Regions from separate parts of the Streptomyces sp. NPDC059255 genome, predicted to be linked through region 1. Evidence: riboswitches for the same ligand, from Rfam matches in the RefSeq annotation. Region 1 holds a riboswitch; each other region holds the start of a gene.
The links. Region 1 has a riboswitch for cyclic di-AMP ahead of ACFXKG_RS26310 (transglycosylase family protein). Riboswitches for the same ligand answer to the same signal wherever they lie in the genome.
Positions count from the first base shown of each region.

Region 1 (5,432 bases):
GACTCCGCGCCGATCGGGGCGATCATGAATTCCTGGATGTCGACATTCGAATCGGCGTGCGAGCCGCCGTTCAGGATGTTCATCATCGGAACGGGCAGCAGGTGCGCGTTCGGGCCGCCCAGGTAGCGGAAGAGCGGGAGGTCGGACGCCTCGGAGGCGGCGTGTGCGACGGCGAGCGAGACACCGAGGATGGCGTTGGCGCCCAGCGAGCCCTTGTTCTCGGTGGCGTCCAGGTCGATCATCGCCTGGTCGATGAGGCGCTGCTCGGTGGCGTCGTACCCGACCAGCTCCGGGCCGAGCTGCTCGATGACGGCGAGGACGGCCTTCTCGACACCCTTGCCCAGGTAGCGGCCGGCGTCTCCGTCGCGGAGTTCGACGGCCTCGAACGCACCGGTGGAGGCACCGGAGGGGACAGCAGCACGACCCGTACTGCCGTCGTCGAGGCCGACCTCGACCTCGACCGTGGGGTTGCCTCGCGAGTCAAGGATTTCCCGGGCTACGACGACGTCGATGGACGGCACGAGCATCTCCTTCTGGGATGTGACGCGTGGGTGCAGGGTCTCTTGGCCTTGCGACATGAGCCTAACCGGCTCCGGGTCATCGGCCAGCCGGTGCCCGCCCCCTAAGACGCTCCCGCTCGCACGGACCGCCGCTACCCGCCGGTAGCGGGACCGGATGGCGGGCAGCGGCGGGAACGGGGCCCGGCCCGGCGCGTACGGGGGTGACGCGCCGGGCCGGGGAGAAGGGGTCAGCGCAGGTGGAGCTGCTGACCCGGGTAGATGACGTCCGCGTCACGGACGATGTCCTTGTTCAGGTCGAAGACCTTCTTCCAGCCGCCCTTGACCTTGTGGGCGGTGGCGATCTTGGAGAGGGTGTCGCCGGACTTGACCTTGTACTCGCCGTCCCCCTTCTTGATCGTGAACGGGCGGCTCTGGCCGCGCGAGGCCGGCTGCGCCTCGTCACGGGTCGACTGCTGCGGCTGTGCCTGCCGGGTCGGGGCGGACTTCTGCGTACCGGAGCTGCTGGAGCTGCCGGAGGCCGAGCCGGCGGAACCGGAGCCGGAGCTGGAGGAGTTGGAGCCCGAACCGGAACCGGAGCCGGAACCGGAGCCCGAGCCGCCGTTGTACGCGGCGCCCGAGAGGCCCACGCCACAGCTCGGCCAGGCACCCTTGCCCTGGCCCGCGAGGACCTTCTCGGCGACGGCTATCTGCTGGGACTTGGAGGCCTGGTCGGCGCGGGGGGCGTAGGCGGTACCGCCGTACGTGGCCCAGGTGGAGGGCGTGAACTGCAGGCCGCCGTAGAAGCCGTTGCCCGTGTTGATCGACCAGTTGCCCCCGGATTCGCACTGGGCGACCCGGTCCCACTCGGAGGCGGTGGCGGCGGAGGCGGCGGTGGCACCGATCAGCGGGGCCGCGACGGCCGCGCCGGTGATCCCGGCGAGGGTGGCGTAGCGGACGGCCATGGACGGGCGGCGGTGCTTGGCCTTGCTGGAACGCAGCAGCATGAACACATCTCCTCACCGACGCCTACGAGGTGAGCTGTCGGGTTCGGGCCAATGAGTTGCCCGGCCGCGTGTTCGCACACGCGGCTTCACCCCTAGCCGGCCGCCGGCCGTCTCTCGACGGCCGGGCCCGGCGCAAACCTATGGGTCCCCCGCTCCTGCCTTCGGCGCTCGAAGCGACGATTACTCCCCCCGACCGACGGCAGGATTCGGCGTGACGGTCGACGAGGCCCGCGGTGCGAGCGGTTCAGACCGTAATCACAGCCCTGCCGGTTGTTCAAAGGGTCACATCCAGGAAATAACGCCCTTACCTCCTCCGAGGGACAATACGTTTCTGCAGGTGAGGACCGGATTCGATCAACCGGCGAGGCGAAGAGCCCGAGTTGCGGCAAAGAGACCCTTGTCTCACTTGCGCAGAAGTGGACATACAGTCGCTAACTGCCCGCGTTCCGGGCGGAGATCGGAGGCCCTGGCCAGGACGGACGCAGCGGAAAAGACGTCAACGGGGCGCCGTTCAACGGCACTCGCCCGCACCGGTTCCGGACTCCCCCGCTCCGGCGCTGGAGCGGGGCGCTCCGGTTCGCGAACCGCTCGACCCGGCCGCCGACTCCGGTCGCGGAGTCACGTACTCCGGCCGCGGAGTCATACGTTCCGGTCACGGAGTCATACGTTCCGGTCGCGGGCCAGGCGCCGGACTCACCCGTTCCGGCACTGGAACCTCTGGGTCCGGTTCGCGGAGCCTCTCGTTCCGGTCACGGAGTCACCCGTTCCGCCGTGGCACCCGGGGGCCGGGCCCGCTCACCTTGGTCGCCCGCTCCGGCTCTGGCGTCACTCAACGCCCGGCCCTGCGGCGGGGCGCCGCAACGGGGCGCTACGGCCCGGCGCGGGCACGGTGGGGCCGCCGCACCGCCGGGACCGGTGAGCCGGGCGTACGGCGGCCGGGAAGCCGCGCGGCCGCGCCCGGTGGGCGCCCGACGGGCGACGGGCTCGGCGGCGGCTCCGCGACGGACTCGGCGGCGGCTCCGGGACGGCTCCGGGAACGCGGAAGCCGCGCCTCCGTCGTGGAGGCGCGGCTTCCCAGGTCTTGCTGCCGGCTGCTCAGACCCAGCCGCCGACGACCTTCTGCCCGCCGCTCGCCAGGGAGAGGTGGCCGCCGACCGCGGTGACGACCTTCTCGACCTCGCGCTCCACACCGTCCGTGAGCCCGGCCCCGTCACGGGCTCCGCCCGCCCCGCGGGAGGCACGGCTGCCCGAGGCGCGCTCCTTGTCCGCGGTGCCCGGCGAGGCGTTCTCGTCGGCCGCCTGGCCGCGGTGCTTGCCCTTGGACGCCTCGTCCTTGCCCTTGCCCTCGGCGTCGTCCGTACCGGCCGCGGAGCCGGTGGCACCCGGGCTCGGGCTGGTGCTGGGGTCCGGGGAGGTCTTGCCGTCCGCGTCCGCGTCGGCATCCGGGTCCGTCACGGCGTCACCGGACGGATAGGCGTCCCCGGAAGGGCTGCCCGACGGGGTACCGGACGGATCGGTGCTCTTGCCGCCCCCCGTCACCCCCTCCACGATGCCGCCGACCGCACCGCCGACCGCCTCCGTCAGCCCGGAGACGGCGGCGCAGCTGGACCACGCCTGCGCCCCCTGGGCCTCGAAGACCTTCTCGGCCACGGCTATCTGCTGCGAGCGGCTGGCCAGGTCGGGGCGTTCGGCGTAGTCCCCGCCCCCGAACTCGTCCCAGGTCTCCTGGGACATCTGGAGCCCGCCGTAGTACCCGTTGGCGAGGTTCGCGCTCCACGTGCCGCCGCTCTCGCACCCCGCCACGCGGTCCCAGGTCGAGGAGTCCGCCGCGCTGGCGGCGCCGGCTCCGAGCAACGGGATCGCGATCGCGGATCCGGCCACCCCGGCGGCGACGAGAAGAGCTGGGGCCTGACGAGGTCGACGGTGTCGGCCGTTCCCGGACATGCGGTTGCCTTCCGTGTGACTGTCAATTCAACTCCGGCATGGTGTTACCGGGTCGACGTGAACGTAGCGGTACTCGAATGCTTGTCACAAGTCGATGCAGCAGAGATCACGTGAAAGTCACAGTATTGACGATGCGTCAGTAAAATTATCGGCCGGACAATGGCGTGAACTGCACCGGAAGCGTGCGCAATCCCCGCATGATGAGCCCGCCACGCCACCGCAAATCGGAAGGTTCTCCCGAAAGCCGCACATCCGGAAGCCGCTTCAGAAGCGTGGCGATCGCGGTCTGCCCCTCCACGCGGGCGAGCGGCGCGCCGAGGCAGTAGTGGATGCCGTGCCCGTACCCGAGGTGCTGATTGTCACGGCGCCCGAGGTCGAGCGCGTCGGGGTCACGGAAGCGCTCGGGGTCACGGTCGGCCGCGGCCAGCACGACGAGAACGGGGTCACCTGCAGCGATCCGCTGCCCACCCAGAGTCAGCGGCTCGGTGGCGTACCGCCAGGTCGCCATCTCCACGGGGCCGTCGTAGCGGAGCAGTTCCTCGACGCCGGTCGCCAGCAGACCCGTCTCGCCGGCGGCCAGGGAACTCTGCAGGCGTTCCCGTTCGGCCGGATTTCGCATAAGCGTGTACATGCCATTACCGATGAGATTCACCGTTGTCTCAAAACCGGCGAACAGAATGATAAAGGCCATCGCCGCGGCCTCGTTCTCGGTCAAATGCTCACCGTGGTCACCGGCCCGGATCAGACCGGAGATCAGGTCGTCGCCGGGATTCTCTCTTTTCCGGTGGATGAGTTCGGCCAGATAGCCGCGCATCTTCTTGACCGCCCGCGCGACCCCGCCGCGCGGCCCGCCCGCATGACGAATCATCATGCCCGCCCAGTCCCGGAAGTCGTCCTGGTCCTCGGACGGCACCCCGAGCAGATCACAGATCGCGTAGATCGGGAGCGGGAACGCGAACTCGTGGATGAGGTCCGCGCTGCCCCGCTCGGCGAAGCCGTCGATGAGACGGTCGGTCAGCTCCTGCACGCGCGGGGCGAACTCGGCGACGCGGCGCGGCGTGAACGCCTTGGACACCAGCCGCCGCAGCCGGGGGTGGTCGGGCGGGTCGATGTTCAGCAGGTGCGTCATCAGCTCCGCCTTGCGCTCCCCCGGGATGCCCGTCTTCCCCCGGGCGTGCGCCGGCTCGGCGTGGTGCACGGGATTCTTGGAGAGCCGCGCGTCGGCGAGCGCCTGCCGGGCGTCCCCGTACCGGGTCACGAGCCATGCCTCGACCCCGCTGGGCAGCTCGGTGCGGTGCACGGGGGCGTGTTCCCGCAGCCAGGCGTACGCGGGGTAAGGGTCGGTGGCGAACTCCCAGGTGAAGAGGGTGGGAGCGGCGCTGTTCGCAAGTTTCTCGGACGCATCGGACACGCCCCGACCGTAACCGCCCCCGAGCGCGCCCCCGGCCCCCGGTCCCCGGCCCGCGTACGCCGTCCGGTGCGTGTACGTCCGGTGCCTGTACGTCCGGTGCGTGCGTGCCCGGCGGCTACGCGCCCGGCGTCCGTACGTCCGGCACGTTCGCGTCCGGCGGCTACGCGCCCGGCGCGCGCTCGGCGGCCAGGATCCTGTCCCTATATACACGGGCCGCCGCGCGCAGCGCCGTCTCCGGGTCGATGCCCGACGCGTCCGCCCGTACGGCCAGGGCCAGCAGCTCGTACCCGATGGACTCACCCTCCGGAAGCGCGACCTCAAGACCGGCGGTACGGGCGCGGCTCGCGAGCTTCGCGGTGAGGGCCAGCCCCGGCTGACCGAGCGGTACGCCGTCGGTGACCGACGTGCGGCGCTTCTCGACCGCCTTCATCCGGATCCACTGCGCCTTGACCTCCTCGGGGGTGTCGACGCTCGCGTCGCCGAAGACATGGGGGTGGCGGTGGATCAGCTTCTCCACGATCGTGCCCGCGACGTCGTCGATGGAGAACGCCCCGCTCTCCTCCTCCCCGTCCT
Region 1 covers NZ_JBHYZP010000025.1:110,329-115,760, forward strand. The annotation lists gene eno (phosphopyruvate hydratase) at 1-527, opposite strand, end outside; gene ACFXKG_RS26310 (transglycosylase family protein) at 749-1,501, opposite strand; cyclic di-AMP (ydaO/yuaA leader) riboswitch at 1,509-1,681, opposite strand; gene ACFXKG_RS26315 (transglycosylase family protein) at 2,600-3,448, opposite strand; gene ACFXKG_RS26320 (cytochrome P450) at 3,594-4,859, opposite strand; gene ACFXKG_RS26325 (nucleoside triphosphate pyrophosphohydrolase) at 5,020-5,432, opposite strand, start outside.

Region 2 (5,432 bases), on a different contig from region 1:
GGCCCATCTCGTTCATCTGGTACACGATGCGGCGGTGTACCGGCTTCATGCCGTCCCGGGCGTCGGGCAGGGCCCGGGAGTAGATCACCGAGTACGCGTACTCAAGGAAGGAGCCCTGCATTTCATCGACCACGTCGATGTCGAGGATCTTCTCCTCGAAGTCCTCCGGCGGCGGGGTCTTGGTGCTGCGGCGGGCCATCGCGGCTGCGGCTCCTTCACAAGTTCTGTACGGCAACTTCTGGAACTGACGCGGACCATTGTGGACCGCGCCACTGACAACGCCGACCTCGACCCGTCGTTGGGACGGGAAGGGGCGCGTGTCGGAAGGGTGCCAGATCCCGGACCTGTTACGGGAACTTCGCCAGGTGTCGGCACGCTTGCATACAGTGGCAGGACTTCTCCATATCGCGATCGAAGGGACGTACATGCCCATGGGTCACACGGCCACAGCGCAGGCCGGCTCCGGCGGCCTGACAGCGACTGAGCACCGCCTGGCCAACGGCCTCCGCGTGGTGCTCTCCGAGGACCACCTGACCCCGGTCGCCGCGGTCTGCCTCTGGTACGACGTCGGCTCGCGCCACGAAGTCAAGGGCCGTACCGGCCTTGCCCACCTTTTCGAGCACCTGATGTTCCAGGGCTCGGCGCAGGTGTCCGGGAACGGCCACTTCGAGCTGGTGCAGGGGGCCGGCGGTTCCCTCAACGGCACCACCAGCTTCGAGCGCACCAACTACTTCGAGACCATGCCCGCCCACCAGCTCGAACTGGCGCTCTGGCTGGAAGCCGACCGGATGGGCTCCTTGCTCGCCGCGCTCGACGAGGAGTCCATGGAGAACCAGCGGGACGTCGTCAAGAACGAGCGCCGCCAGCGGTACGACAATGTGCCATACGGTACGGCCTTCGAACGACTGACCGCGCTCTCCTACCCCGAGGGCCACCCGTACCACCACACGCCGATCGGCTCGATGGCCGACCTGGACGCGGCCACCCTGGAGGACGCCCGCGCGTTCTTCCGTACGAACTACGCGCCGAACAACGCGGTGCTCTCCGTCGTCGGCGACATCGACCCCGAGCGCACCCTCGCCTGGATCGAGAAGTACTTCGGCTCCATCCCCTCCCACGACGGCAAGCAGCCGCCGCGCGACGGCACCCTCCCCGACACCATCGGCGAGCAGCTGCGCGAGGAGATCCTGGAGGAGGTCCCGGCCCGCGCGCTGATGGCCGCCTACCGGCTGCCGCACGACGGCGACCGCGCGTGCGACGCCGCCGACCTGGCGCTCACAGTCCTCGGCGGCGGCGAGTCCTCCCGCCTCCACAACCGGCTGGTACGGCGCGACCAGACCGCCGTCGCCGCGGGCTTCGGGCTGCTGCGGCTGGCGGGCGCCCCCTCGCTCGGCTGGCTGGACGTGAAGACGTCCGGCGGCGTCGAGGTCCCGGAGATCGAGACCGCCGTCGACGAGGAGCTGGCCCGGTTCGCCGCCGAGGGCCCCACCGCCGAGGAGATGGAGCGGGCCCAGGCCCAGCTCGAACGCGAATGGCTGGACCGGCTCGGCACGGTCGCGGGCCGCGCCGACGAACTGTGCCGGTTCGCCGTCCTGTTCGGCGACCCCCAGCTCGCGCTGAGCGCCGTCGACCGCGTCCTGGACATCACCGCGGACGAGGTCAGGGACGTCGCCGCGGCGCGACTGCGCCCCGACAACCGGGCGGTGCTGGTGTACGAACCGGTCACCCCCGACGACGTGGCGGACGCCGCCGACACCGCCGAGACCGACGAGCACGAGGGGACGGACCAGTGACCGACGCTGCCGTGACCATGGAGTTCCACCCGCGGCCGACCGCGGGCGAGGCCAAGCCCTGGGCCTTCCCGGCCCCCGGGCGCGCCATGCTCGACAACGGGCTGACGGTGCTGCGCTGCGACCGCCCGGGACAGCAGGTGGTGGCCGTCGAGATCAATCTCGACGCCCCGCTGGACGCCGAGCCCGAAGGACTCGACGGCATCGCCACGATCATGGCGCGGGCGCTCTCCGAGGGCACCGACAAGCACAGCGCCGAGGAGTTCGCCGCCGAGCTGGAGCGCTGCGGCGCCACCCTCGACGCGCACGCGGACCACCCGGGCCTGCGGGTCTCCCTGGAGGTCCCCGTCTCCCGGCTGCTCAAGGCGCTCGGTCTGCTCGCCGAGGCGCTGCGCGCCCCCGCCTTCGCCGACAGCGAGGTCGAACGGCTCGTACGGAACCGGCTCGACGAGATCCCGCACGAGACCGCCAACCCGGGCCGGCGTGCCGCCAAGCAGCTCTCCAAGGAGCTGTTCCCGGCCGCGCTGCGCATGTCCCGGCCGCGCCAGGGCACCGAGGAGACCGTGGCACGCATCGACGCCGCGGGCGTCCGCGCCTTCTACGAGGCGCACGTACGCCCCGCCACGGCCACCGCGGTCGTCGTCGGCGACCTCGCGGGCGTCGACCTGGACGGGATCCTCGCGGACACCCTCGGCGCCTGGACGGGCGACACGGCGGCGCCCCGGCCCGTACCGGCGATCACCGCCGACGACACCGGCCGCGTGGTCATCGTGGACCGCCCCGGCGCCGTCCAGACGCAGCTCCTGATCGGCCGGATCGGTGCCGACCGGCACGACCGTGTCTGGCCCGCGCAGGTGCTCGGCACGTACTGCCTGGGCGGCACGCTCACCTCCCGGCTCGACCGCGTCCTGCGCGAGGAGAAGGGCTACACCTACGGCGTACGCGCCTTCGGCCAGGTGCTGCGCTCCTCGGCGCCGTCCTCCCCGGACGGGGCGACGGGCGCCGCGATGCTCGCCATCAGCGGCTCCGTGGACACCGCGTCCACAGGACCGGCGCTCGACGACCTCTGGACGGTGCTGCGCACCCTCGCCGCCGAGGGGCTCACGGACGCCGAACGAGACGTGGCCGTGCAGAACCTGGTGGGCGTCGCGCCGCTCAAGTACGAGACGGCCGCCTCCGTCGCCGGCACGCTCGCCGACCAGGTCGAGCAGCACCTTCCGGACGACTTCCAGGCACAGCTCTACGCCCGGCTGGCCGAGACGGGCACGGTCGAGGCGACGGCCGCCGTCGTCAACGCCTTCCCGGTGGACCGGCTCGTCACCGTTCTGGTCGGCGACGCGGCGCAGATCAAGGAGCCGGTCGAGGCTCTGGGAATCGGTGAAGTGACGGTTGTCACAGGCTGATTCGTCTTGTGAAGGAACCCCGGCGACCGAGGTCGCCGGGGTTCTGCTTTATGTCCGCTTTGATGGAGAGAATGCCTGTCTGCCCTGTGGTGTGCGCTACAAAAAACCTTGTCTGTTTGGTTATTGAAAGACGGGCCGCTTAGCGTCGGTCCGGCTGTTCGCCGTTGCGCCGCATCCGTGGCACCGGGCAGCCATCGCCGAGTCCCCGTCAGATGCTGTGCCGCAGCCGGTGCAGCGGGGGAGCCGGGGACCCACGTCCCTGGGGTGAATCGGACGGCCTTCGCGGGCACACCGCGCGCGGAGGGGTCCGTAGGAGACCTTCCTGCTCCGAACCCGTCAGCTAACCCGGTAGGCGAGAGGGAAGGAAAGGACCAGCCACTCCATGGCGTTCACCCGTGCCACCGGGAAGCACCGCGCCCCGAACCGCATCACCTGCAAGGGCGCGAGCGCCGCCGGGTTCGCGACGCTGACCGCGACCGGCGTCATCGGCTCCCTCGCCTCCCCGGCCCTCGCCGCGGGCACCGGCGCCGAGGCGGTCTCGGAGACCGGCCTGACCCAGGTCATCGCCATCGGCGACGCCGTCGCCGGCGCGGTCGACGACCAGGCCGAGGCCCAGCGCCACGCAGCCGAGAAGGCCGAGCGGCTGAAGGCCGAGGCCAAGGCGCGCGCCGCCGCCAAGGCCGAGGCGGAGCGCAAGGCGGAGGCCCGCGCGAAGGAGCTGCGCGAGGAGCGGGAGCGTGCCGCACGGGCCGAGGAGCGCAAGCGGCTGAACACCTTCCAGCTCCCCGTCGCCGGCTCCTACGTCACCACCGGTTACCACACCGGCGGCTCCCTCTGGTCCTCCGGCAGCCACTCGGGCGTCGACTTCCGCGCCGCGTCCGGCACGCCGGTCGTGGCGGTCGGCACGGGCACCGTCGTCGAGGCCGGCTGGGGCGGCTCGTACGGCAACAACATCGTCCTCAGGATGGCGGACGGCACCTACACCCAGTACGGCCACCTCTCCTCGATCGGCGTCTCCGTCGGCCAGAGCGTCGCCGCGGGCGAGCGGATCGGGCTCTCGGGCGCCACCGGCAACGTCACGGGGCCGCACCTCCACTTCGAGGCCAGGACGAGCGCCGACTACGGCTCCGACATGGACCCGGTCGCCTACCTGCGCGCGCACGGCGTCGGGGTCTGACCGCTTTCCGTCCCCCCTCTCGCGTACCTCTCCGGGCCCGTCCGCACACGTCCCTCCGTCGCTCCCGGTCCCTCCCGCGTGCGGCTCTCCGCCTCCGCGCTGGCCAAAAGATATCCATGGATTCCGGGCACCCATCGGAAATTCGCGTTGGTTGCAATAGAGTCACGGAACAGGCGTCAATCGGCAGCGTTTCGCGCGGATTAAGGCGGAGGTTCGGACATGCGCATTCCGGCGCATTCGGTATGCACGGCTATTCGCGACGACATCGTCTCCGGACTGTTCGAGCGGGGCAGCCGGCTCACCGAGGAGCAGCTCGCGCGGCGCTACGGCGTCTCCCGCGTCCCGGTGCGCGAGGCGCTGCGCACGCTGGAGTCGGAAGGCTTCGTGACCACGCGCCGCCATGTCGGCGCGTGTGTGGCCGAACCCACGGAGCAGGAGGCCGCGGACCTGCTGGAGGTACGGCTGCTGCTGGAGCCGCTGGGAGCGGCGCGCGCCGCCCAGCGCCGCACGGAGGCCCACCTCAAGGTCCTCCGCGGCCTGGTCAGACTGGGCCAGGAGCGGGCCCGCAGGGGCCAGGGCGAGGATCTGCGCGCGCTGGGCGCCTGGTTCCACGAGACGCTCGCCCAGGCGTCCGGCAGCCCCGCGCTCACCTCGCTGCTCACCCAGCTGCGCCACAAGATCGCCTGGATGTACGTGGTCGAGCAGCCCAGTCACCCGGTGGAGTCCTGGGCGGAGCACGGCGCGATCGTGGACGCGGTGGCGCGCGGCGACGGCGAACGCGCGCGGGCGCTCACCACCCTGCACACGGAGCGCACCGTGGTGGTGCACCGGCTGCGCCGTCCCGACCGGGGGCGCGACCGGGAAAAGGTGAGGGCTTCGCAACATGCCGTAAACATCGCGAGCGCACGGCATTAACAATCGCGCCGTATACAAAGAGAAAGAAATAGGTGCGGCCTATTTTCTGCTGCCCGCGCGCAGCCGCCCGTACGAAAAGACGCCGCACCGAAATATGTGGCGCCGAAAGACTGCACCGAAAGACGGACCAAAAGACGGAGCGGTGGG
Region 2 covers NZ_JBHYZP010000047.1:47,699-53,130, forward strand. The annotation lists gene ACFXKG_RS36605 (DNA topoisomerase (ATP-hydrolyzing) subunit A) at 1-199, opposite strand, end outside; gene ACFXKG_RS36610 (M16 family metallopeptidase) at 426-1,793, shown strand; gene ACFXKG_RS36615 (M16 family metallopeptidase) at 1,811-3,193, shown strand; cyclic di-AMP (ydaO/yuaA leader) riboswitch at 3,402-3,563, shown strand; gene ACFXKG_RS36620 (M23 family metallopeptidase) at 3,576-4,370, shown strand; gene ACFXKG_RS36625 (GntR family transcriptional regulator) at 4,590-5,285, shown strand.
Region 2: another riboswitch for cyclic di-AMP. It lies ahead of ACFXKG_RS36620 (M23 family metallopeptidase); the one in region 1 lies ahead of ACFXKG_RS26310 (transglycosylase family protein).

Region 3 (5,432 bases), on a different contig from region 1:
GCCGGCCCCTGGTCGGCACGCTCGCGTACGCCGAGGACCCGTGCGGAGCGGAGGACGGCTTCTCGGGCCGGGAGATCCTGGCGGAGTTCCGCCGGGCCACCGGCCTGCCCACCGCGACCAACATGGTCGCGACGGACTGGCGCCAGCTCACCCACGCGATGGCGCTGCAGTCGGTCTCCATCCCGCTCGCCGACCCGCACTTCTGGACCATGCAGGGGTCGGTGCGGGTGGCCCAGCTCTGCCATGCGACGGGGCTGACGTGGGGCTGCCACTCCAACAACCACTTCGACATCTCGCTGGCGATGATGGCCCACTGCGGGGCCGCCGCCCCCGGGGAGTACAACGCCCTGGACACCCACTGGATCTGGCAGGAGGGCCTGGAGCGGCTGACCGTGGAGCCCCCGCGCATCGTCGCCGGCGAGGTCGCCGTCGACGACACCCCGGGGCTCGGCGTCGAACTCGACATGGACCGGCTTCTCGCCGCCCATGAGCTGTACGTGGAGAAGAACCTCTCCGGCCGGGACGACGCCGCCGGGATGCGTTTTCTGGTACGGGACTGGGAGTTCGACAGCAAGCGTCCCTGCTTGGTGAGATGAGACATTGCCGCACTCATGTCCCGCCTATTGCGACGGCGGAACGAGGATGCGGTACGAAGGCACGCCATGGCGTGCCATGGCGCGACAGGCCGTCAGAAGAATGAATCGTCCGGTGAATTCGAAGGGGTTCCGGTTCAATTCCCGCCGGGTGTTCCCAGTTGTCGGAGAGTCGGGTGGGAGGGCGATGGATCCTCTCGCCCGCCGGAGACCGATAAGGGCGTTTTGTCGGTATTTACCGTTAAGTGAAGTTAGGTGGCGTTAGGGGCACTTGTAGCCTCTGACGCCTTTTGCCTGTCCGATTATTCCGTTACGTTCGTGACCTGTGTCACCTCTGCCTCGGCGGGCGGGCGGAGCGAGGTGGACGCTTTCTCTCCCAGGAGAGGAAAGTTGAGTTCCCGGGACGCCTCCGAAAGGGTGATTGACCCGAAAATTCGGAACTTGTGCCGTCCTGATATCTCGCTTACGTTCTCGTCCATCCGGATGGAACGCCCAATCCTGCCGCTGTCCGGAGACCCACACACCTATCCGTCACAAGGCAGGAGCGGGGGACCCAGGTAAGTCGCCGGTCCGGATTTCCGGAACGGCTCGGGGTGAAGCCGTACGCACCGCCGTACGGCCGGGCATCTCCAGCCCGAACCCGACAGCTCACCTCGCAGGCGACGGAGAGGAATTCGTCGTGCCCAGAAACGCCAAGCACCGCCGTCCCAGAACCGGCTCGATCGCCCGTCGCCTCGTCGCGGTCGGCACCGGGGGCGCCGCTCTCGCGATTCCGCTGGTCACCGCGGCCACCGCCCAGGCGGCGCCCGCGACGGTGGAACACGTCCGTGCGGCCAAGGCCGCGGAGGCTCCCGCCGCCACGCCGAAGACCACCGCCACGACCTATGTCGTGGTCGAGGGCGACTCCCTGTCGAAGATCGCACAGGCCCACTCCGTCAGCGGCGGCTGGCAGAAGCTCTACGAGGACAACCGGAGCGCCGTCGGCGCCAACCCGTCGCTCGTGCACCCCGGCCTCAAGCTGACCGTCAACGGGAAGAAGGCCGCCGCCCCGGCGACCACCGCCGCGGAGACGAGTACGGAGTCCGCCGGGAGCGGCTCGGTCGAGCCGGCCGTCGCGAAGACGTACACCGACAACCTGGACGGCTGGATCCGCGAGGCGCTGGACGTCATGGCCCAGCACGGGATCCCCGGCAGCTACGAGGGCATCCACCGCAACATCATGCGTGAGTCCTCGGGCAACCCGAACGCCATCAACAACTGGGACATCAACGCCCAGAACGGCGTTCCGTCCAAGGGGCTGCTCCAGGTCATCGCCCCGACGTTCCAGGCGTACCACGTGCCCGGTACGGCGATGGACGCCTACGACCCGGTCGCCAACATCACGGCCGCGTGCAACTACGCCGCCGACCGGTACGGCTCGATCGACAACGTGAACGGTCCCTACTAGACCGGACCCGCGTCGCCCGACGGGTGACGAACGCACCGGGCCCCGGCCCCGCCGTCTCAGGACGACGGGGACGGGGCCCGTTCGCGTACCCGTCACACGCGTCTACGTGTCACACGCGTCTACGTGTCACACGTGTCCTACGTGTCACACGTGTCGTACGCGTCACGAACGCCGCGCGCGTAGCTCCCGTACCCCCGCCACCGCCAGCACGAGCGCCGTCGCGCCCAGGGACCAGAGGAGCTGCGGGCGGGCCGCGTCGTCGAGCAGCATCAGCACGAACACCGCCGCCATCGCGGCGAGCGTCACCCACGTCAGGCCGGGGAACAGCCACATCCGCAGGACCAGGCGCTCCGGCGCCTCCCGCTCGACGCGCGGGCGCAGCCGCAGCTGCGAGACGGCGATCATCGCCCAGACGAAGAGCAGCACCGCGCCGACCGCGTTGAGCATGTACAGGAAGACCGAGTCGGGCCACTTCAGATTGAGCAGGACGGAGACGAACCCGAACGCCACCGACGCCAGCACCGCCCGCCGGGGCACGCCCGACCCGCTCACCTTCAGCAGGGCCTTCGGCGCCTCGCCCCGCTCGGCCAGGGAGAAGACCATCCGGGAGGAGCCGTACAGGTTGGCGTTGAGCGCCGAGAGCAGCGCCACGAACACCACGATGTTCATGATCTGCCCGGCCGACGGGATACCGATCGCGTCGAGGACCGTGACGTACGGGCTGAGCCCCGCCTTCTGTGCCGTCCAGGGCAGCACGGCCACGATGACCGCCATCGAGCCGACGTAGAAGAACAGGATCCGGTAGACCGCGCTGCGCACCGCGCGGGCCACCGAGCGCACCGGGTCGTCGGACTCGGCCGCCGCGATCGTGACGACCTCCAGACCGCCGAAGGCGAAGATCACGGCGAGCACCCCGGAGGTCACACCCTGCCAGCCGTTGGGGAGGAAGCCGCCCTGCCCGGTGAGGTTGGCGAGACCGGCCGGGCGGGTGTCGGGCAGGACACCGAGGACCGCGAGGAGCCCGAGGACCAGGAACGCGACGATCGCGAAGACCTTCAGGGCCGCGAAGTAGAACTCGAACTCGCCGAAGTTCTTCACGGCGGCGAGGTTCGCACCGGTGAAGACGACCATGAAGACCAGGACCCACGCCCACTGCGGTACGGAGGGCAGCCAGCCGTTCGCGATCTGCGCCGCCCCCGTCGCCTCCACGGCGAGCACGACGACGAGCAGGAACCAGTACAGCCAGCCGACGCTGAAACCCGCCCACCGGCCGAGCGCGCGCTCGGCGTGCACGGAGAACGAGCCCGACGCGGGCATGGCCGTCGACATCTCGCCCAGCATCCGCATCACGCACATCGCGAGCGCGCCCGCGATCAGGTACGAGACGACGATCCCGGGTCCGGCCAGCGCGATCCCCGCGCCGGAACCGACGAAGAGCCCGGCGCCGATGACGCCCCCGAGCCCGAGCATGGTGAGATGGCGCTGCTTGAGCCCGCCGGCCAGCGGTTCGGCGGATTCGGCGGCGGGTGTGGCGGTGGGGCGGGAGGTGAGTCGGTCGTGCATGGGGAGGGCTCAGACTGCTTTCGGGGCCGGTGAGGGGACGCGGTGGTGCGGTCCTCGCAGTCTCCCCGGACGCCCCCCGTCCAGGCAAAACGTTTCCGGACGCGACGACCGGCGCGCCCGCCCCTGGCTCCCGTCCGCCACCGGGTGCGGCGGCGGACGGGGCCGCACGGAGCTGGAAAGGGCCGCCCGGGCCGGCGCGCCGGCCCGGGCCTACGCGTCGAGCGGTGGCCGGTGGGTCGGGGAGCCGGCGATGCTGCCGCCGGTCCGGGTGACCGAGGCGTCGAACTCGGTGATCGTGAGCTGGAAGCCGACCGGGCGGCGGGCGGCGATCGGCTCCAGGTGCTTCTCCGCCGCCGCGAAGAGCTCGTCCGCTATCCGGCTCCTGAGCTCCTCGGGGCGGCCGGGCGCGATCGTCAGCCTGATCTGCACATGGCCGTTGGCGGGCCCGCTCCCCGGACGGTCGCCGACCCGGGCAGCGGTCGCCGGCATGGCGAGCGTGCGGGTGCCCCAGCGGGGGAAGACGCCCAGGCCGAGCGCGGTCTCGTGCAGGACGTCGAGGAGCGTCTCGACGTCCAGGTCCTCGGCCAGGTTCGGGGTGTACTCGACGATGATGTGCGGCACCTTCGGATCTCGCTTTCGTGTGGCCGTACGGGAACGGGAGACGCCGGGGCCCCGGCGCTACCGCGAGTCTGCCCGGACCGCGTAACGGACCGCCGCCCCGACCACGTACCGGACCCTCAACGCGCTGCGTACCGGACCCCTCGTCCGGCCCCTTCACCCGGACCGCTCAGGCGAACTTGTCGCTGACGGCGTCGTAGATCGCCTTCGCCCCCGGGCCGAGGTAGGGACCCGCCAGCCAGGTCTGGGCGCTCGGGCCGATGGACGTGTTGCTCACCAGCGCGGACCGCCCCTGCGCGTCCTCGATGAACCAGCCGCCGCCGGAGGAGCCCCCGGTCATCGTGCAGCCGACCCGGTACAGCGACGGCTGGTCGTCCCGGACCGAGAGCCGGCCGGGGCGGCCCTGGCAGGAGAACATCCGCTCACCGTCGAACGGCGGCGCGGCCGGATACCCCCAGAGGCTCATCCCCGCGATCTTCGTCGCCGACGGCGCGTCGAACATGACGCGGGACGCGCCGCCGACCGTCTCCTCCAGCGAGGCGAAGTCGCTGCCCGCCGGCTTCTTCACATGCAGCACGGCGAAGTCGAACGGCGAACCGCTGCCGCCCGACGGGGTCCCCTCGGAGATCCACTGGGGCGAGGTCTGCGCCCAGTCCGCCCACCAGATGCCGAACGGCGAGAGCCGGCTCTTGCCCACCCCCACCAGCTCCTCGCTCGACAGCCCCTTGTCGTTGTACGACGGCACGAAGACGATGTTGCGGAACCAGCCGCCCTTCGCCCCCGCGTGCACACAGTGCCCCGCCGTCCACACCAGGTTGGAGGCACCGGGGTTGGCCGGGTCCGTCACCACCGTCGCGGAGCAGACCGAGGGACCCTCGGGGGTGTCGAAGAAGAGCTTGCCGACCACCGGGGCGCTGTCGCGGTACGAGACGGGCACCGGCCGCGCGGCGACGGGCTCCGGCTCCGGGTCGGAGACGCCCGCGTCCCCGAAGTTCCCGTCCACCGGCCGGTCCGGGCTGGTGCCCTGGAGCATCCGGCCCGGGAGCCACAGCCCCTCGATGACCGGATTGAAGAACGCGGCGGCCTCCCGCGCCCAGTCCGAGGCGTCCCAGTCGCGCCAGCCGCCCTCACGCCACCCCTCCGGCGCGTCGGAGCCGACGGACCCGGCCGGGCCGGTACCTCCCGCGGACCCCGCTGACCCGGCAGACCCG
Region 3 covers NZ_JBHYZP010000019.1:100,970-106,401, forward strand. The annotation lists gene ACFXKG_RS22530 (enolase C-terminal domain-like protein) at 1-596, shown strand, start outside; cyclic di-AMP (ydaO/yuaA leader) riboswitch at 1,105-1,268, shown strand; gene ACFXKG_RS22535 (transglycosylase SLT domain-containing protein) at 1,273-2,040, shown strand; gene ACFXKG_RS22540 (amino acid permease) at 2,203-3,603, opposite strand; gene ACFXKG_RS22545 (hypothetical protein) at 3,814-4,224, opposite strand; gene ACFXKG_RS22550 (trypsin-like serine peptidase) at 4,391-5,432, opposite strand, start outside.
Region 3: another riboswitch for cyclic di-AMP. It lies ahead of ACFXKG_RS22535 (transglycosylase SLT domain-containing protein); the one in region 1 lies ahead of ACFXKG_RS26310 (transglycosylase family protein).

Region 4 (5,432 bases), on a different contig from region 1:
GAGGGGCTGGTGCGCTCCTGGTACCGGCGGGCGCTCACTGAGTTGTCACTGCTGCCGCACGTCCGCCGGGTGGCCATCCAGACCAATCTCAGCTTCCGCACCCAGTGGCTGGCCGACGCCGACCCGGCGAAGCTCGCCCTGTGGTGCACGTACCACCCGGGGCAGACGCCGTACGACCGTTTCCTGACGAAGGCCCACGAACTGGCGGAGCGCTCCGTCCGGTTCAGCGTCGGGGTCGTCGGCCTCGACGCACATCTGGAGCACGCCCGCCGGCTCCGCGCCGAGCTGCCGCCGCACGTCTATCTGTGGATCAACGCGGCCGAGGGGCACACGTACACGGACGAGGAGGCCGCGCGGTGGACGGAGCTGGACCCGCTCTTCCCGTACAGCCGCCACCCGCACCGCTCGGCGGGACTGCCGTGCCGGACGGGCGAGTCGGTGATCTCGGTGGACGGCGAGGGCACGGTACGGCGCTGCCACTTCGTCCCCGCCGAGCTGGGCAACCTCTACGACGGCTCGTACCGCCGCGCACTGGCGCCGCGGGCGTGTCCGCTCGCGGTCTGTGACTGCCATATCGGCTATGTCCATCTGGAGACACTGCCGCTGTACGACGTCTTCGCGGGCGGGGTGCTGGAGCGAATCCCGGCGGGGGCGTGAACCGGGCCGGGGCGTGAACCGGACGGGGCGTGAGCGGGGCGGGGGCGTGAGCCGCGGGACGGAGCGCGCCGTACGGGACCGCCCCCGCTCCCGCACCCCGCGCCGTGTCAGTGTTCCAGGGGGAGAAGGTCCGGGCGCTTCGCCGCGACATGGTCCCCCGAGGACGCACCGCGCAGCCTGCGTCCGATCCAGGGCACCAGGTACTCGCGTGCCCAGTGGATGTCGTCGCGCCGTACTTCGAGGGTGCCGCGCGGCGGCAGCGGCGGCCACGGCTGGTCCGGGTCGGCGGGCACCTCGACGCCCAGCACCTGCCCGGCGCGCAGCGCGACCCGGGTGTGGCCCTCGGCCGACAGATGGAGCCGGTCGCCGTCCCAGGCCCGCCGGTCCTGGATGGTCCTGAGGGACCAGAGGTCGAGCACGGGGCAGCCGTAGCGGTCGGCGATGGCCCGGGTGTGCTCGTTGAACGTGGCGATCTTGCCCCGCAGATGGCGCAGCACGGGCACGCCCCGGGTGTCGAAGCCGGTGGCCAGCATGACCGTGCCGACGGAGCCGGTGAGGTCGGCTACGGCCCGCTCGAAGCGTTCCGCCACGTCGTCGGGGTCGGTGCCGGGGCGGATGATGTCGTTGCCGCCCGCGCAGAACGTCACCAGGTCCGGGGCGAGTTCCCGGGCGCGGGGTATCTGTTCCTCGACGACCTGGTCGAGGAGCCGGCCGCGTACCGCGAGGTTGGCGTAGCGGAAGTCGCCGTGGACGGGGTCGGCCGTCGCACCGGAGACCGGAAGCTGATCGGCGAGCAGGACCGCGAGCCGGTCCGCCCAGCCGACGAACAGCCCGTCGGGGCCTGGATCTCCCACACCCTCGGTGAAGCTGTCACCGATCGCCGCGTACGACCCGAATGTCTTGTCTCTTCTTGTTCTCGAATCGTCTGCCACAGCGGGACATTTTCCTCCCGGCGATGTGGCCTACGCGACCGTAGGCGGGGGTTGACTCAGGGTGAGAAACGCCATCGGTCAATTTTCCCTCAAGCGGGAATAGCGAAAAGCCCTGCGGCCCGGCACCACAAGGGTGCCGGGCCGCAGGGCGGAGGAATTGTGTCCGGGGCGACCGGACGGATCAGATGGAGACGCCGTTCTGCCGGAGGAACGCCAGCGGGTCGACGTCCGAGCCGTAGTCCGGGCCCGTCCGGATCTCGAAGTGCAGGTGCGGCCCGGTCACGTTGCCGGTGGCGCCGGAGAGGCCGAGCTGCTGGCCGGTGGAGACGCTCTGACCGGCCGAGACGGAGAGGGAGGAGAGGTGGGCGTACTGGGAGTACATGCCGTTCTCGTGCCGGATGACGACCTGGTTGCCGTACGCGCCGCCGTTGCCCGCGGAGACGACGGTGCCCGCGCCGACCGCCTTCACGGTGGTGCCCGAGGGGGCCACGAAGTCCACACCGGTGTGGTAGCCACTGGACCAGCTTCCGCCGGCGGCGCGGTACGAGGTGCCGACCCCGATGCCGTCGACCGGCAGGGTGAAGCCGGACGCGCTGCTCTGCGCCGCGGAGTCGGCGGCGGGCGCCTCGCTCCGGGCCGTGGAGGGCTTGGCGGACGAGGAGTCCGACGAGGAGTCCTTCGACGACTTGGCCGACTCCGCCGACGCGGTCGACTCGGCGGGCTTGGCCACCCGGGACGACTTCGAGGCCCTGGTGGGAGCCTCCGAGCGGACGGCCGGGGTCTTGCCGTTGATGGTGAGCTTGAGGCCGGGGTGGATCAGCCCGGGATCGTCGCCGACGGCGCGGCGGTTGTCCTCGTACAGCCGCTGCCAGCCGCCCCGGACGTGCTGCTCCTCGGCGATCTTGGAGAGGTAGTCGCCCGCGACCACCGCGTACGTACGCACCGTGGTCCCGGCGGTTCGGCTCACGTGCGTGGCGGCCGCCCCCTGCGGCGCGGCGGCCGACGCGGACTGCGGGGCGCTGACGGGGGCGGACTGCGGGGCGGTGGCGGGCGCGGCCTGCTGTGCCGCGTGCGCGCCGGTGGCGCCGATGAGCGGCAGCGCGATGGCGGCGCCGCCCGTGCCGGCGGCGATGAAGCCCCGGGAGAACGGATTGGTCTTGGGGCGGCGGTGCTTACCCTTCGCGGGCATGGCGAATTCCTCTCCGGCGCCTACGAGGTGAGCTGTCGGGTTCGGGCTGGAGCTGCCCGGCCGCGCGTGGTGCGCGACTTCACCCCGAGCCGTCCCTGACGTCGGAACATCGGAACGGCGTACTACCTGGGTCCCCCGCTCCTGCCACGCGTGAATGGGTGGATGGTGTCCCCGAGGCGGCGGCAGGATTCGGCGTTCCGCTCGGATTGAGGGTGAACGTAGGCGAGTGGGACGGCCGGAACAAGCCACCCTTTTCCCTCGGTGACGCACCTTTGCCTCCGCACCGAAGATCCCCCGTCACCCTGCGTGGAGACCGCCTTCCAATTCCCTTTCGAGGTGGCCCTTCCCTTTCGCACCGTCACCACGGAACGTCACGGATATGATCCTGCTCACCAGCCGGAGCCCATCTCCCCCGCGACCGGGGCAGGTTATACGGAATCGGTCAATCCGGACAGTGCACCGTTTAGGCGCTTTCGCCCCACTCGTCCCGTCATGGTCCGTGGACTCCCCGGCCCCTCCGCCGCACTGATGAGCACACCGGCCGATGTCGTAGGGTCGGGGACCGACTCCGCCGGCGAGCAGCGCCGACGGCAGACACGGAGGAGCAGGCGTGACGCAGCAGTCGCCGCAGGTCCCGTCCACCGAGCCCGAGCTGTCCGGAGTACGCAACTTCCGTGATGTCGGCGGCCTGCCGACCGTGGACGGACGCCGGGTGCGGTACGGCGTGCTCTACCGCAGCGGTCATCTCGCCCACGCCACCGCCGACGACTCCGCCTTTCTCTCCGCCCTCGGTCTGCACACGATCTTCGACTTCCGCAATTCCGCCGATGTGAAGCTCGACGGCGCGGATGTCGAACTCGCGGGCGTGCGCCATGTGAACATCCCGCTCTCCGACCCGGCCGAAGGCGCCCAGTTCTGGCGGATGGTCCGGGACGGCGACCTCGACCAGCTCCGCTCGCTCCTCGCGGACGGCAGAGCGGCGGCCCGGATGACCGCCTCGTACCACGCGATCATCACGGAGCGCACCGCCGAGCACAGCCGGCTGCTGCACGCGCTGGCCGAGGACAGCGTCCCCGCGCTGCTGCACTGCGCGGCGGGCAAGGACCGCGCCGGGCTCTCCGTCGCCGTGTCGCTGCTCGCGGTCGGTGTCGAGCCGGAGGCGATCACGGCCGACTACCTCAAGTCGAACGATCCGCACCGCCGCTACGCCTTCCGCCGCAGCGACCGGTCGCCCGCCGGAAGGTCCGGCGAGGTGATGGAGTTGCTCAGCCCGCTCTTCGACGCCCGCGCTGCCTATCTCGACGCCGCCTTCGAGGCCATCGGGAAGACCTGGGGCTCCACCGACCGCTATCTCGCCGACGGCCTCGGGCTCGCGCCCGAGACCCGCGAACGGCTGCGCGCCCGCCTCCTGGACGAAGGCTGACGCCACGGCGGAAGACGGCGTCGAACACCTTCGGCCCGAAAGCCGCTACTGCCCCTGGCCCGAAAGCCGAAAGCCCCTGGGCCGAAAGCCGCTACCGCCCCTGGGCCCCGACGTGAAAGAGGAGGTAGAGGAATCCCGCGAAGAGATGGCCGGCCACCAGATAGGCGAAGAGCCGGATCACCAGTCCTCGCGGGAACTTCTTCTCCTCGTCCATGACGCGCGGGCCCGGGGGCACCTGTTCCCGGCCGCCCTCGGCGGGCGCCGGGCGCTCTGTCTCCGACATGGATGGGACCTCTCTCGGCAGGTCGGACATGGGGATCAGGCATGAGGAGCCGAGCCGCCGACACACAGGTCGGCGGCCGGGCTCTGGAGCAGGGTGTGGACGAAGAGGAGCTCGGCCCCCTCGGATCCGGCCGCCGCGATGCGGTGCGGGGTGAGCGAGTCGAAGTGCGCGCTGTCCCCGGGGGCGAGCAGATGCACGGCGTCGCCCAGGCTCAGCCTGAGCCGCCCGTCGAGCACGTACAGCCACTCCTCGCCGGGGTGCACCCGGACCAGGTCGCCCTGTGCCCCGTACGGCACCTCCAGCCGCAGCGGCTGCATGGCGCGCCCGGGGCCGCCCGCCTGGTGGTAGGTCCAGCCGTCGGCCTCGAAGGGTTCCGCCCGGCCGCCCCGGACGATCGGCTCGCGCTCCGGCGGCACCTCGCCGAGCAGCTCGGAGACGGTCGTCCCGTAGATCCGGGCCAGCCCGAGCAGCATGGGCAGCGAGGGCTGCCGGTGCCCCGTCTCCAGCCGGGAGAGATGGGCGGGGGAGAGTCCGGCCCGCCGGGCGGCGGCCTCCAGGGTGAGCCGGCGGCCACGGCGCAGCTCACGCAGGCGCGGCGCGACGTCGGGAAGATGATCGGAAAGCGGGTCGGGCAGCCCGTCGGGCAGCCCGTCGGCCGCCTCTCCGGCGGAGGGTGTGCTCATGCGTCCATTGCGCCAGGGACTTTCCTCCCAGGCAAATTTCTTGCCCAGGAGGCAAAAATACCCGACGCGGATCGGCCAGGCCGGCAGCCGTCTAACGGTTCGCGACGGCCTGCTTCACCAGTGTCCTGCCGAAGTCCCACATGAGTCCGCCCCCGCCGTGCGCGTCGTCCATCACGGCGGTGAAAGCGGACACGAAGCGGTCGACCTCCCGCTCCCCGATGATCAGCGGCGGAATCAGTTTGATCACTTCCAGGTGGTCGCCGGA
Region 4 covers NZ_JBHYZP010000052.1:28,524-33,955, reverse strand. The annotation lists gene ACFXKG_RS37830 (STM4011 family radical SAM protein) at 1-657, shown strand, start outside; gene ACFXKG_RS37825 (SGNH/GDSL hydrolase family protein) at 765-1,589, opposite strand; gene ACFXKG_RS37820 (peptidoglycan DD-metalloendopeptidase family protein) at 1,771-2,778, opposite strand; cyclic di-AMP (ydaO/yuaA leader) riboswitch at 2,783-2,949, opposite strand; gene ACFXKG_RS37815 (tyrosine-protein phosphatase) at 3,389-4,201, shown strand; gene ACFXKG_RS37810 (DUF6126 family protein) at 4,293-4,484, opposite strand; gene ACFXKG_RS37805 (helix-turn-helix domain-containing protein) at 4,520-5,167, opposite strand; gene ACFXKG_RS37800 (aspartate aminotransferase family protein) at 5,259-5,432, opposite strand, start outside.
Region 4: another riboswitch for cyclic di-AMP. It lies ahead of ACFXKG_RS37820 (peptidoglycan DD-metalloendopeptidase family protein); the one in region 1 lies ahead of ACFXKG_RS26310 (transglycosylase family protein).